3 regions of the Nonomuraea sp. AD125B genome follow, and region 2 is predicted to be linked to each of the others. Evidence: riboswitches for the same ligand, from Rfam matches in the RefSeq annotation. Region 2 holds a riboswitch; each other region holds the start of a gene.

Region 1 (4,584 bases), on a different contig from region 2:
CGGACCGTCACGTCGATGCGCGGGCGGCCCAGCTCGGCGAGCGGGATCGGCTCCAGCCGGGTGACGCGGCGCGAGGCGTCGTCCCATTCGGGACGGACGCCGAGCAGGGCCAGGACCTCGGCGACGTCGTCGCCGGCCGTGCGCATGGCGCTGGTGCCCCACACCGACAGCCCGACCGAGCGCGGCCACTCGCCGGTGTCGGCGCGATAACGCGCCAGCAGGGACTCGGCCATGGCCTGGCCGGTCTCCCAGGCCAGGCGGCTCGGCACCGCGCGGGGATCGACGGAGTAGAAGTTACGGCCGGTCGGCAGCACGTTGACCAGGCCGCGCAGCGGCGAGCCGCTGGGCCCTGCGGGCACGTAGCCGCCGTCCAGGGCGTGCAGGACGTGGTCGAGCTCGTCGGTGGTGCGGGCCAGGCGCGGCACCATCTCGGTGGCGGCGAAGGCGAGCACCCGCGCCACCAGCTCCACCCGCTCCGGCGGCACGTCGTGCAGCGCCGCGCGGGCGACCGCGGACCTCACCTCCGGGGCACCGCCCGACGCCGTACGGGCGACCTCCGACCCCACCTCCGGCGCGCCCCCCAGCACCGCGCGGGCGACCTCGGGTGCCGACTCGGGCACCCAACCGCGTTCCTCCATGGCCTCGACCAGGGCGCGGGCGACCGACTCCGCCCGGTCCACCTCGCCCAGCCCCGCCGTGCCGTCCTCCGCCAGGCCGAGGGCCTCGCGCAGGCCGGGCAGGGTCTCCCGGCCCGCCCACATCTGACGGGCGCGCAGCATCGCCAGCACCAGGTCGACGCGTACCTGCCCGGTCGGCGCCTGGCCGAGCACGTGCAGGCCGTCGCGGATCTGGACGTCCTTCACCTCGCACAGCCAGCCGTCCACGTGCAGGATGAGGTCGTCGAACTCGCTGTCGTGCGGCCGGTCGGCCAGCCCCAGGTCGTGGTCCAGCCGCGCGGCCTGGATCAGCGTCCAGATCTGCGCCCGGATCGCGGGCAGCTTGGCCGGGTCCATCGCGGCGATCGTGGCGTGCTCGTCCAGCAGCTGCTCCAGCCGGGCGATGTCGCCGTAGGTGTCGGCGCGGGCCATCGGCGGCACCAGGTGGTCCACGAGCACGGCGTGCGCGCGCCGCTTGGCCTGCGTGCCCTCCCCCGGGTCGTTGACGAGGAACGGGTAGATCAGCGGCAGGTCGCCGATGGCGGCGTCGGTGGCGCAGGCCGCCGACAGGCCCGCCGACTTGCCCGGCAGCCACTCCAGGTTGCCGTGCTTGCCGACGTGCACCATGGCGTGCGCCCCGAACTCGGCCGACAGCCAGCGGTAGGCGGCCAGGTAGTGGTGGCTGGGCGGCAGGTCGGGGTCGTGGTAGATGGCGATGGGGTTCTCGCCGAAGCCGCGCGGCGGCTGCACCATCACCACCAGGTTGCCGGCCCGCAGCGCCGCCAGCACGATGTCGGTGCCGTTCTCGCCCTCGTGCACGAACAGCTCGCCCGGCGGCGGCCCCCAGTGCCGCTCGATCGCCTCCCGCAGCTCCGCGGGCAGGGTGCGGTACCACTGCTCGTAGGAGGCGGCTGAGATGCGGACCGGGTTGCCCGCCAGGTGCTCCTCGGTCAGCCAGTCCTGGTCCTGGCCGCCGGCGGCGATCAGCGCGTGGATGAGCGCGTCGCCGTCCTGCTCGGCCACGCCGGGGAAGCCGTCGCCCAGGTCGTAGCCGGCCTCGGCGAGCCGGGCCAGCAGCCGTACGGTGCTCGCGGGGGTGTCCAGCCCGACGGCGTTGCCGACGCGGGAGTGCTTGGTCGGGTACGCCGACAGCATCACCACCAGCCGCCGCGCGGCGGGCGGCGTGTGCCGCAGCAGGCCGTGGCGCACCGCGATGCCCGCCACCCGGGCGGCCCGTTCGGGGTCGGCGACGTAGACGGTCAGCCCGTCGGGGTCGATCTCCTTGAACGAGAACGGCACCGTGATGATCCGCCCGTCGAACTCGGGGATCGCCACCTGGGAGGCGGCGTCCAGCGGCGACAGGCCGTCGTCGTTCTCCTCCCACGCCTGGCGCGTGGTGGTGAGGCAGAGCCCCTGCAGGATCGGCACGTCGAGCCCGGCCAGCGCGCCGACGTCCCATGCCTCGTCGTCGCCGCCCGCGCCGGCGGTGGCCGGACGGGAGCCGCCCGCCGCCAGCACCGTGACGACCAGCGCGTCCGCCGCGCGCAGCGTGTCGAGCAGCTCCGGCTCGGCCGCGCGCAGGGACGAGCAGAAGATCGGCAGCGCCTGCCCGCCCGCGTCCTCGACGGCGGCGCACAGTGTCTCGACGAACGCGGTGTTGCCCGCCATGTGGTGCGCCCGGTAGTAGAGCACCCCGACCACGGGGCCGCCGGTGGAGCGGGCAGGGCGTTCCAGCCGTCCCCAGGTGGGCGCGGCGGCGGGCGGCTCGAACCCGTGCCCGGTCAGCAGGACGGTGTCGGACAGGAACCCGTGCAGCTGCGCCAGGTTGGCCGGCCCGCCGTGGGCCAGGTAGGCGTGCGCCTCGGCGCACACCCCGCCGCTGACCGTGGACAGCTCCATCAGCTCGGCGTCGGGCGCCTGCTCGCCGCCCAGCACCACGACGGGGCGCGGCCCGGCCAGCAGCGCGTCCAGCCCTTCCTCCCAGGCCCGGCGCCCGCCCAGCAGGCGCACCACGACGAGATCGGTCCCCTCCGTCAGGCCGGGCAGGTCCTCGGCGGTCAGCCGGGCCGGATTGCCCAGACGGTAGTCCGCGCCGCAGGCGCGGGCGCTCAGCAGGTCGGTGTCGGAGGTGGAGAGCAGCAGGACGGTACGGCTGTCGCCAGGCACGGCGCGTTCCTCCCTCGGGGTCCTCGCCCCGGTCGCGGGTGTTGCGACGGCAGGAGTCTCCTGGCTCCCGGATCGACGCTCACCCCGGCCTTCCCGCCCGTCGCCGGACAGTGGCCTTGTGGTGGGGTTCGCTCCCCGGTCACAGTGGCGGGACCGCGCCGGATTCGCACCGGCTTCCTCCCTTTGCCATCGCCTACGCCGAAGCTTACGGCAGGAGCGACCCGCCTCAGAAGTGGCGTTACGATCCCTTCGTGCCCGTAGGTGAATTTCCCGGACGTACGCGTCCCGATGCCTGTCCGGGGGCGCTGCAGGTGCACGAGGCCGCCGACGGCCCGCTCGCCCGCGTGCGCCTGCCCGGCGGCGCGGTGTCGGCCGCGCAGCTCCGCGTGCTCGCCGCCTGCGCGGCCGAGCTGGGGGCGGACGTGATCGAGCTCACGTCGCGGGCCAACGTCCAGGTGCGGGGCCTGCGATCGCCGGACGTCTTCGCCCGGCGGATCGCGACGGCCGGGCTGCTGCCGTCGCCCGCGCACGAGCGGGTCCGCAACATCGTGGCCTCACCGCTGAGCGGACGCGGCCCGGACGGGCTGGTGGACGTGCTGGCCATGGCCCACGCCCTCGACCTGGCCCTGTGCGCGCGGCCACGGCTGGCCGGCTTACCGGGACGCTTCCTGTTCGCCCTGGACGACGGCACGGGGGATGTGGCCGGGCTCGGCGCGGACGTCACGTACGCGGCGACGGCGCTCGGCACGGACACCTCGGATGCGACGCCGGCGCTCGGCGCGGGCGTCTCGGACGTCACGTATGCGGCGACGGCGCTCGGCGCGGACGTCTCGCACGCGGCGGCCGGGAGACTGCTCCTCGCCGGAACTGACACCGGACTGACCGCCGGGCCGGACGCGGCGATCGCGCTCATGATCGACGCCGCCGAGGCGTTCCTCGACGAGCTGCCCTCCGGCGATGACCGCGCCTGGCGCGTCCGCGAGCTGGACGACGGCCCGGCCCGAATCGCCGCCCGCCTGCGCGGCGGCGCGTACCAGCCCGTCCCGGACTCGGCCCGCCTGCCCGACGACGCGAACCAGCCCCTCTCGGCCCCGGCCCGCCCGAGCGGCGGCGCAAACCCGCCCGTCCCGGACCTGGCCCGCCTGGGCGGCGGCGCGAATCCTCCTGTTCTAGCCCCGGCCCGTCGGCTGCCCGGTCCCGACCGCCTCCCGTCGCCCCGTGCAGGCAGGCCAGCGGCGGGCCGGATGGTGCAGCGGGACGGGCGGGTGGCCGTCGAGGCCGTCGTGCCGCTTGGGCGGTTGACGTCCGGCCAGGCCCTGGCGCTCGCGGACACCGGTCACGCCGTGCGGTTGACGCCCTGGCGGACCGTCGTGCTGCCGGACCTCTCCCCCGCCGAGGCGGACCGGGCCGGGAAGGCGCTCGACGGCATGGGGCTCGTCACCGACCCTGATTCCCCCTGGGCCGGCGTCACCGCCTGCACCGGCCGTCCCGGCTGCGCCAAGGCCCTCGCCGACGTACGGGCGGACGCCCGGCGCTGGGTGGAGGGCCTGGACCGCGCCCCCGCCACCCCCGTCCACTGGGCGGGCTGCGAGCGCCGCTGCGGCCTGCCGCGCGGCCCGGTCGTCCAGCTGATCGCGACCACGAACGGATACGAGGAACGCCACCCTTGAGCGACTACATCCGCGACGGCGCCGAGATCTACCGGCGCTCGTTCGCGACCATCCGCGCCGAGACCGACCTCACGGGCCTGCCGCCCGAGGTG
Region 2 (4,584 bases):
CCTGATGGACGGGATGTGCTCGACCGCGGCGAACGCCTTGACCCGCTCGTCGGGATCCGGCAGGTACGTGTCCAGCAGCGTCAGGTAGAACTGCACGTGCACCGCCTCCTCGAAGAGCTGCCGGCTCAGGTAGAGCCGCGCCTCGGGCGCGTTGACGTGCTGGTAGAGGTTGAGCACGAGGTTGTTGGCCACGATCGAGTCGCCGGTCGCGAAGAAGGCGACCAGCCGGTTGATCAGGTGCCGCTCCTGCGGCGTCATCCGCGCCAGATCGGCGACGTCGCTGTGCAGGTCCACCTCCTCGACGGTCCAGGTGTTGCGGATGGCGGCGCGGTAGCGCTCGTAGAAGTCCGGATAGCGCATGGGGCGCAGGGTGAGGTCCATTCCGGGGTCGAGCAGCATGACGTGGGACTCCTTGACGTCGGTGAGGGGGCTACTACTGGCAGGCTTCGCAGGTCTCGGGGTTCTCCAGCGAGCACGCGATCGCGTCCAGGGCGGCCGGGGCGGCGGCCACGGTGGTCTGGGCGATGCGGGTCGCGGGGCGCGAGCGCAGGTAGTAGGTGGTCTTGAGGCCCTTCTTCCAGGCGTAGGCGTACATCGAGGAGAGCTTGCCGATGGTCGGCGCGGCCATGAAGAGGTTGAGCGACTGCGACTGGTCGATGTACGGCTGGCGGGCCGCGGCGAGGTCGATGAGCGCCTTCTGCGGCAGCTCCCAGGCGGTGCGGTAGAGCGTCTTCAGGTCGTCGGGGATGCCGGGCACGTCCTGGACCGAGCCGTCGGCGCGCTTGATCGCGTCGCGCATCTCCTGCGTCCACAGCCCGCGCTCCCGCAGGTCGGCCACCAGATAGCGGTTGACCTGCAGGAACTCGCCGGACAGGGTCTCGCGCTTGAACACGTTGGACACCTGCGGCTCGATGCACTCGTAGCAGCCGGCGATGGAGGCGATGGTGGCGGTCGGCGCGATGGCGACCATGAGGGAGTTGCGCAGCCCGGTCCGCGCGATCTTGGCGCGCACCGCGTCCCAGCGGGGCGTGGCCGGCAGGTAGTGGTCGGGGTGCAGCACGCCGCCGGCCGCGCGGGTGTCGGCGTAGGAGGGGTGCCGGCCGCGCTCGGCGGCCAGGTCGGCCGAGGTGTCGTACGCGGTGAGCGCGATCTCCTCGGCGATCCTGGTGGACAGCTCCAGCGCCCGCGGCGAGTCGAAGGGCAGCCGCAGCGCGAAGAACACGTCGGCGAGCCCCATGACGCCGAGCCCGATGGGCCGCCAGCGCCGGTTGGCCGCCTCGGCCTCGGGCGTCGGGTAGAAGCCGAGGTCGATGGTCCGGTCGAGGAAGCGCACGGCGGTGCGTACGGTGCCGCGCAGCCGTTCCCAGTCCAGGTCGCCCTCCGCCAGGTGGGCGGCCAGGTTGACCGAGCCCAGGTTGCAGACGGCGGTCTCGCCGTCGCTGGTGACCTCCAGGATCTCGGTGCACAGGTTCGACAGGTGGATGACGTTGCCGGGGCGGGCGGTCTGGTTGGAGGTGCGGTTGGCGGCGTCCTTGAAGGTCATCCAGCCGTTGCCGGTCTGGGCGAGGGTGCGCATCATCCGGCCGTAGAGGGTGCGGGCGGGGATCTGCCGGACGAAGCGGCCGGCCGCCTCGTACGCGCGGTAGGCCGCGGTGAACTCCTCGCCGTACAGGTCGGTGAGGTCGGGCGTCTCCTTCGGGTCGAACAGCGACCAGACCTCGTCGGCCTCGACCCGGCGCATGAACTCGTCCGGCACCCAGTTGGCCAGGTTGAGATTGTGGGTGCGGCGGGCGTCCTCGCCGGTGTTGTCGCGCAGCTCCAGGAACTCCTCGACGTCGGCGTGCCAGGTCTCCAGGTAGACGCAGGCCGCGCCCTTGCGCCGGCCGCCCTGGTTGACCGCCGCCACCGAGGAGTCGAGGGTGCGCAGCCACGGGACGATGCCGTTGGAGTGGCCGTTGGTGCCGCGGATCAGCGAGCCGCGCGAGCGGACCCTGGTCCAGGAGATGCCGATGCCGCCGGCGTACTTGGACAGGCGGGCGACCTGGCCGTAGCGCTCGTAGATGGCCTCCAGCTCGTCGCGCGGCGAGTCGAGCAGGAAGCACGACGACAGCTGCGGACGCCGGCTGCCGGAGTTGAACAGCGTGGGCGAGCTGGGCAGGTACGACAGCGTCGACATCAGCCGGTACAGCTCGGCCGCCTCCGCCACGGTCTCGGCGAGCCCGCAGGCGACGCGCAGGAAGAAGTGCTGCGGCCGCTCCAGCACCGCCCGGGTCTCGGGGTGACGCAGCAGGTAACGGTCGTGGACGGTGCGCAGGCCGAAATACTCGAAACGGTCGTCGGCCGCCGGGTCGACGAGGGCGTCCAGCTCGGCGGCGTGCTCGGCGACGAACGCGGCCAGCCGGTCCTGGAGCAGCCCGGCCGCGTGGCAGGCGGCCACCGACTCGGAGAAGGCGCGCACTCCCTGCCCGGCCGCCTCCTCGGCGATCTCCTCGGCCAGCAGCCGGGCGGCGACCCGTGAGTTCTCCGGGTCCGTGATCACCCGGGCGGCGGCCTCCTCGATGGCCAGCCGGCGACCGGCCGCGTCCAGGTGCCTGGCGGCCTCGACGGTCTGCGTCACGTGCTCTCCTCGCGAGCTCATTCCCGGGGAAGGGCACGCCAGAGCCACGCGGGCAGGCCACGTCGCCCCGCCGGCCCTCCCTCGGGGCCATGGACGGTCACGTCGCGGGCAGGTCTTCGGGCTCGCGGGCACGCCTCATCGGCTCCTACTGGCCGTCGCTTCCCGGATCACTCCAGTGCTCATGACGGCGGTCGTTCCCGCTCACCGCTGCGGGGCAGCCCCGGAATCGCACCGGGTTCCCTTTCACTCCGCCCCGAGGGGCGAACCAGCGACGACCTGGATCCTACATCTAGTGGCCGTTCCCGCAACTGCCCCTACAGGTTGTGGCTCGCGCCGAGTTGATCAGCCCCAGGTCATGGAGCACGGCCCGGGTGCGCTCGACCTCGGAGGCCAGCCACAGCACGAAGTCGTCGCCGCCGAGCGGGATCGAGACCCAGCCGGCGGCGCGGCAGGCGGCCAGCCAGCGGGTGGAGGAGGTCGCCTCCTCGCACATGCGCACGGCCGCGTCGCGGCTCTCGTCCGGCATCTCTTCGGGACCGAAGGCGGCGGTCCAGTCGGTGAAGTCGACCCGTACGCCGGACTCCAGCAGCGTCGGCGCGTCCACTTCGGGCACCCGGTGGGCGCACGAGACCGCGAGCGCCCGGAGCCGGCCGCGGGCGAGGCCCTCCCGCCAGTCGGCGAGCGCCCCGGTGGCCGCCGCGGCCTTGCCGGACAGCAGGGCGGTCACGACCTCCTGGCTGCCGGGATAGCCGGTGTAGTCGACCTGACGGGCGTCGGCGCCGATACCCTTGGCGATCAGGCCGAACAGCAGGTGGTCGGGCGCGCCCTGCGGGCCGCCGGCCAGCGGCGTGGCGCCGGGCCTGGCCAGCAACTGGGCGGCGAAGCCCTCGAAGTCCTTGAAGCGGGAGTCGCCGGGCACGACCACGACCTCGACGTCGCCGGCCAGCCGGGCGAGGGGGGTGGCCAGGTCGAGCAGGGTCTGACCGTTGTTGAGCTCGGCGGCGGTCATCGCGGACAGGCCGCTCACGGTGACCTTGGTGCCGGTGCCGGTCTCGTACCCGGCGGCGCGGGCCGCGCCGGCGAGCGCCCGCCCGACCTCGCTCCAGCGGCGGGCGGCCGGGTTGATGACGAACCGCGCCCGCAGCCCCGATCGGCCGGGGCCGCCGCCGGCCTGCCAGGCGCCGCAGCCGCCGAGCACCGCCGTGCCGGACGCGGCCAGCAGGCTTGCCAGGAAACGTCGACGGCGCATGTGTCTCTCCCCCGAAGCTCCGCGAATCCCCCTTACCTACAGTTATTCACACATTACGCAGAGATACACATATAGGCGACACATCCCACCAGCCGAAATTTGGTGAAATGTCGCTTTTTAGGCGGAAGTGGAATGATCGATTTTCCGGGCCACGCCCGCCATGAGCGACGACGGCAGCGCCCAATCGCCCACGAGTTTCGGCCGGTCCGGCCGCCAGTCGACGGCCTGAACCAGTCCGGGCGGATCAAGGGAGAACTCGCCGAAGAAGCGCCGGATCTCGGACGGCCGCCGGTCCGCTCCCCCGCTCCCGGACGAGCCCCGGTAGCCGCGGGGGACCTCCTCGTCCCCCAGCCGTCCCATCGTGGTGGCGTGGCTGATCACCAGGAAGCTGCCGGGGACGACCCGCTCGCGCAGCCGGGCCACGGCCCGCCCCGGCTGGGCGGAGTCGGGCAGGAAGTGCAGGATCGACACCAGCAGGACGGCGACCGGCCGGTCCAGGTCGAGGAAGTCACCGGCCTTGGCCAGCACGTCGTCGGCGTCCAGCAGGTCGGCCTCGACGCAGACGGCCCTGCCCACGTTCGTGAGCAGGGCCTTGGCGTGGGCGGCCACGACGGGGTCGTGGTCGACGTAGACGACCCGGGCGCCGGGCGCCACCTCGTGCGCGCTGCCCTGGGTCGGCAGCCCGCTGCCCAGGTCGATGAACTGGTCGATCCCGGCG
Region 3 (4,584 bases), on a different contig from region 2:
CCCGCGCCGACATGCTCTATCTCGATCCGGCCGGCGGCGCGGGCCGCCACCTGCTCACCGCTGCGGCCTGGCCGGGCCGCGACCGGGTCGGCGCCTGGGTGGACGCGGCGCACGCCCTGGTGCCGGCCGGCGACGAGTCCCGCGATCCGGCCGCGCTCGTACGTGCCTGGACGGCCCCGGTCCCGGGCCCGCGCCACCCGGCGCTGCGGAGAGCGCTGGAGCTGCTGCCGGAGCTGCTGGCCGGCCCCGTCCGGCTCACCGACCTGGCCGGCGCCGTCCACCTGTCGGCCAGCCGCCTCGGCCATCTGTTCACCGCCGAGCTCGCCCTGCCCTACCCGGTCTACGTGCGCTGGGCCCGGCTGCGCCGCGCCATCGAGCTGGCCCGCGACAGCGCCACGCTGACCGAGGCCGCGCACGGCGCGGGTTTCGCCGACGGCTCCCACCTGACCCGGGTCTGCCACGAGATGTTCGGCCTGGCCCCCTCCCAGCTCATCCACCTCGTGCGGGCGGTAAGACAGCGGATCCGTCCAAGCCCCGGACGGCCGGCCGCCGCGAGGCTGATCGGCATGCACCGCACAGTCATCCGTTATGGATATGTCCCGTTCATGCTGCTCGGCGTCAACGGCGCCGCCATCGCGCTGGCCGCCTCCGGCGCCTCCAAGCTCTGGCTGGTCGGCCTGCTGCCGGCCGCGATCGGCTGCTCCTTCGCGGCCGAACGCGCCCTGCCGTACGAGGCCGAATGGAACAGCCCGGCCGGGGACGGCGCCCGCGACGTCGCCCACGCGGCGGTCAACGAGCTGCTGCTGCTCGTCAGCGTCGGCGTCATCCCGCTGCTGGCGGCCACCGTCACGGTCGCCGACCTGTGGCCGCGTTCATGGCCCTTCGCGCTGCAGGTCCTGGCCGCCGTCCTGATCGCCGACCTCGGCATCACCCTGACGCACTACGCGAGCCACAAGATCGGCGTGCTGTGGCGCTTCCACGCCGTCCACCACTCCGTCAAGCGCTTCTACGGCTTCAACGGGCTGATGAAGCACCCCCTGCACCAGACCGTGGAGATGGGCGCCGGCGTCGCCCCGCTCATCCTCGTCGGCCTGCCGGTCGATGTCGCCTCCGCCCTGGCCGTCGCCGTCGCCGTGCAACTGCTGCTCCAGCACTCCAACGCCGACTACCGCGTCGGCCCGCTCACGTACGTGCTCGCGCTCAACGAGGGCCACCGCTTCCACCATCTCAAGTGGGCCGGGATCGGCGACGTCAACTTCGGCCTGTTCACCCTGACCTGGGATCACCTGCTCGGCACCTTCTCCTACGACCCCGCCCGCCGCTTCACCTCCGACCAGCTCGGCATGGCGGCCAAGCCCGACTACCCCACCGCGTACCTCGCCCAGCTCGCCGAGCCCTTCCGTGCCTCCGGCGCCTGCCACGCCGACCTGCCCGCCCCGGGGACGCATTGACGCGAACGGGAGAAAAGGATACGTTCCGGGAGATTTCACGGTTGTCCAAGGGAAATCCGGTGAGATGCCGGTGCGGACGCGCCACTGTATCCGGGACGTTGATCCCGGGAGCCAGGTCGCTTGGCGACCGTGACCTCGCAACATGGGACGCGTCACCCTGAGGAGGCTCACATGAGCGGGTTGTCCAGCCCGTCGTCCGTTCCGTCGTCCATTCCCTTCCCGCGCCTGCGGCCCTGGCTGCTGGCCGTGCCCGTGCTGTTGCTCGTGGCGTACCTCGTCCTGATGGACAACGGCGCCATCTCCCAGACGGGAGCATTCCTGCACGAACTCATGCACGACGGGCGGCATCTGCTCGGCGTGCCCTGCCACTAGGGGGCGGGGTGGTACGCACTCTCCTGGTCAGGGGCCTGCTCATGGGGCTGCTGGCCGGACTCGTCGCGGGCGGCTTCGCCTTCGTCTTCGGCGAGCCTCGCGTGGATGACGCGATCGCCCTGGAGGAGGCGGCCGCCGGGACGGCCGCGCACGACCACGCCGCCGAGGAGGCGGCGCACGACCACACCGCCGGGGAGGCGGCGCACGACCACGGCGAAGGGGCCGCGGTCAGCAGGCCGGCGCAGAAGGCCGCGCTCTTCCTGGCCACCGGGCTCTACGGGCTGGCCGTCGGCGGCGTGTTCGCCCTGGTGTTCGCGGGCCTGCGCGGGCGGGTCGGGCCGCGTTCGGACGGGCGGCTGGCGCTGGCCGCCGCCGGGACGGCGTTCGGCGCGGTCATCCTGGTTCCCTTCGTGAAATATCCGGCCAACCCACCGGCGGTGGGCGACCCGGAGACCATCGACAGCCGCACCCTGCTCTACGTGGTGATGATCCTCGTGGGGCTGGCCGCGACGGCGATCGCGGTGGCCACGGCCCGCCGGGTCACCACCGGGGACGACTGGGCACGGTGGGTGGCGGCGGTGGCCGCCTTCCTCGTGCCCGTGGCCGCCGCCTGGTGGCTGCTGCCGGCGGTCGACGAGGTGCCCGACGGCTTCCCGGCCACGCTGCTGTGGCAGTTCAGGCTCGCCTCGCTCGGCACCCAGCTCGTCTTCTGGACGGCGTTCGGCGTGCTGTTCGGCTGGGCGAGCGACCGGGTGGCGCGGCGCGCGGCGGCTCCCGCGCCCCTCGCCGTGCCGGGCTGAGCGGGTGCTGTTCGTCCGGCACGCCACGACGCCGGGCATGCGGGCCGCGTGCTTCCCCCGCGAGGAGGACGACGCCGACGAGGCGAGCCTGGCCAGGGCCGCCGCGCTGGGGTTCGCCGCGCTCCCCGCGTGGGTGGCCCCGGCCAGGGCCGCCCGGCGGACCGCCGCCGCTCTGGGGCTGGAGCCACGTGAGGCTCCGGCCCTGCGGGAGGCGGACTGCGGGCGGTGGCGCGGCCTGCCGTACGAGCGGGTGGCGCGGGAGGAGCCGGAGGCGCTGGCGAGCTGGCTGACCGACCCGGACGCCGCCCCGCACGGCGGCGAGTCCCTGGCCGCGCTCGCCGTCCGGGTCGCCGGCTGGCTCGAAGCGGCACGGGACGAGCCCGAGGCGGTCGCCGTCTGCGACGCCGGCGCCATCCGGGCGGCGCTCGGTCACGCCCTCGGGCTGGGCCCGCGGGCCACCGCCCGTTTCGATGTGGCGCCCCTGTCCACCACCGAGCTGGTCGTCACGCGCGACGGCTGGCGGGTGGCCCATGTCAACCGGAAGGTCTGGAAGTCTTGATCGTCACCTATCCGTTCAGCGCCGTCGTCGGCCTCGACGACCTGAAGCTGGCGCTGGTGCTGAACGCGGTCTCACCCCGGGTGGGCGGGGTGCTCGTACGCGGGGAGAAGGGAACGGCGAAGTCCACGATCGTACGGGCGCTGGCCGCCCAGCTCCCCTCGGTGGCCGTGGTGCCGGGGTGCCGGTTCGCCTGCGATCCGGCCGCGCCCGACCCCGGCTGCCCGGACGGGCCGCACGAGCCGGGGGCCGAGGGCGTGGAACGTCCGGCGGCCCTGGTGGAGCTGCCCGTGGGCGCGTCGGAGGACCGGCTGGCCGGCTCGCTCGACGTGGAGCGGGCGCTGACGGAGGGCGTGAAGGCGTTCGAGCCCGGCCTGCTGGCCGCCGCTCACCGCGGCGTGCTGTACGTGGACGAGGTGAACCTGCTGCACGACCACCTCGTGGACCTGCTGCTCGACGCCGCCGCCCTGGGGACGTGCTACGTCGAGCGCGAGTCCGTGTCGGTACGCCACGCCGCCCGCTTCCTGCTGGTGGGGACCATGAACCCGGAGGAGGGCGAGCTGCGCCCGCAGCTCCTGGACCGGTTCGGCCTGACGGTCGAGGTCCGGGCGTCACGGGACCCGGAGGAGCGGGCCGAGGTGGTGCGGCGGCGGCTGGCCTTCGAGGCGGACGCGGCGGCGTTCGCGGCCCGCTGGGCGGCGGAGGAGTCGGCGCTGGCGGCCAGGATCGCCGCCGCCCGCGCCCGCGTGCCCGGCGTGCGGCTGCCGGACGCGCGGCTGCGGCAGATCGCGACGGTGTGCGCGGCGTTCGAGGTGGACGGACTGCGCGCGGACCTGGTGACGGCCAACTCGGCGATCGCGCACGCCGCCTGGCAGGGGCGTGACGCCGTGACCACCGAGGACGTGCGGGCGGCGGCCCGGCTGTCGCTGCCGCATCGCAGGCGGCGCGACCCGTTCGACGCGCCGGGGCTGGACGAGCGGCTGCTTGAGGAGCTGCTGGAGCGTACGGCGGGGGACGACGAACCCGGGCCCGGCGACGATGACGGCGGCGGCGGCCGGGGCGACGACGGCAGCGGTCCAGGGAACAGCGCCGGCGGTCCGGGCGATGACGGCAGCGGTCCGGGCGGCGACGGCGGTCCTGGCAACGACCGTCGCGGCCCCGGCGGCGACGGCCGTGGTTCGGCGGGAACCTCGCCACCGCCTGCGGACGCGGCGGGGCCGGACGGCGCGGGCATGGGCGCGGACCCGGCTTCGGCTCCGGCTCCGGCTTCGGCTTCGGCTTCGGCTTCGGCGAGTTCGGGACCAGGATCGGGCGGGCGGGATCACGCCGGACCGCCGGACTCCGTGGAGCCCTCGGACGGCGCGCCGCCCGGCGACGCGCACCGGGTGGCGGGGGTGGCGGCGCC

Evidence for each region. Region 2 has a riboswitch for cobalamin ahead of ACBR40_RS18880 (ribonucleoside-diphosphate reductase subunit alpha). Riboswitches for the same ligand answer to the same signal wherever they lie in the genome.
Region 1: linked by a shared signal. The riboswitch ahead of cobN (cobaltochelatase subunit CobN) and the one ahead of ACBR40_RS18880 (ribonucleoside-diphosphate reductase subunit alpha) in region 2 are both predicted to bind cobalamin.
Region 3: linked by a shared signal. The riboswitch ahead of ACBR40_RS06185 (CbtB-domain containing protein) and the one ahead of ACBR40_RS18880 (ribonucleoside-diphosphate reductase subunit alpha) in region 2 are both predicted to bind cobalamin.

The regions. Positions count from the first base shown of each region.
Region 1 is NZ_JBGLOU010000002.1:287,002-291,585, forward strand. Features, by position in the region: gene cobN (cobaltochelatase subunit CobN) at 1-2,822, opposite strand, end outside; cobalamin riboswitch at 2,856-3,063, opposite strand; gene cobG (precorrin-3B synthase) at 3,074-4,492, shown strand; gene ACBR40_RS06225 (precorrin-8X methylmutase) at 4,489-4,584, shown strand, end outside.
Region 2 is NZ_JBGLOU010000006.1:423,380-427,963, reverse strand. Features, by position in the region: gene ACBR40_RS18885 (ribonucleotide-diphosphate reductase subunit beta) at 1-399, opposite strand, end outside; gene ACBR40_RS18880 (ribonucleoside-diphosphate reductase subunit alpha) at 434-2,617, opposite strand; cobalamin riboswitch at 2,707-2,902, opposite strand; gene ACBR40_RS18875 (Bug family tripartite tricarboxylate transporter substrate binding protein) at 2,907-3,866, opposite strand; gene ACBR40_RS18870 (SAM-dependent methyltransferase) at 3,984-4,584, opposite strand, start outside.
Region 3 is NZ_JBGLOU010000002.1:278,873-283,456, forward strand. Features, by position in the region: gene ACBR40_RS06180 (sterol desaturase family protein) at 1-1,451, shown strand, start outside; cobalamin riboswitch at 1,456-1,594, shown strand; gene ACBR40_RS06185 (CbtB-domain containing protein) at 1,623-1,823, shown strand; gene ACBR40_RS06190 (CbtA family protein) at 1,832-2,623, shown strand; gene ACBR40_RS06195 (histidine phosphatase family protein) at 2,628-3,182, shown strand; gene ACBR40_RS06200 (VWA domain-containing protein) at 3,179-4,584, shown strand, end outside.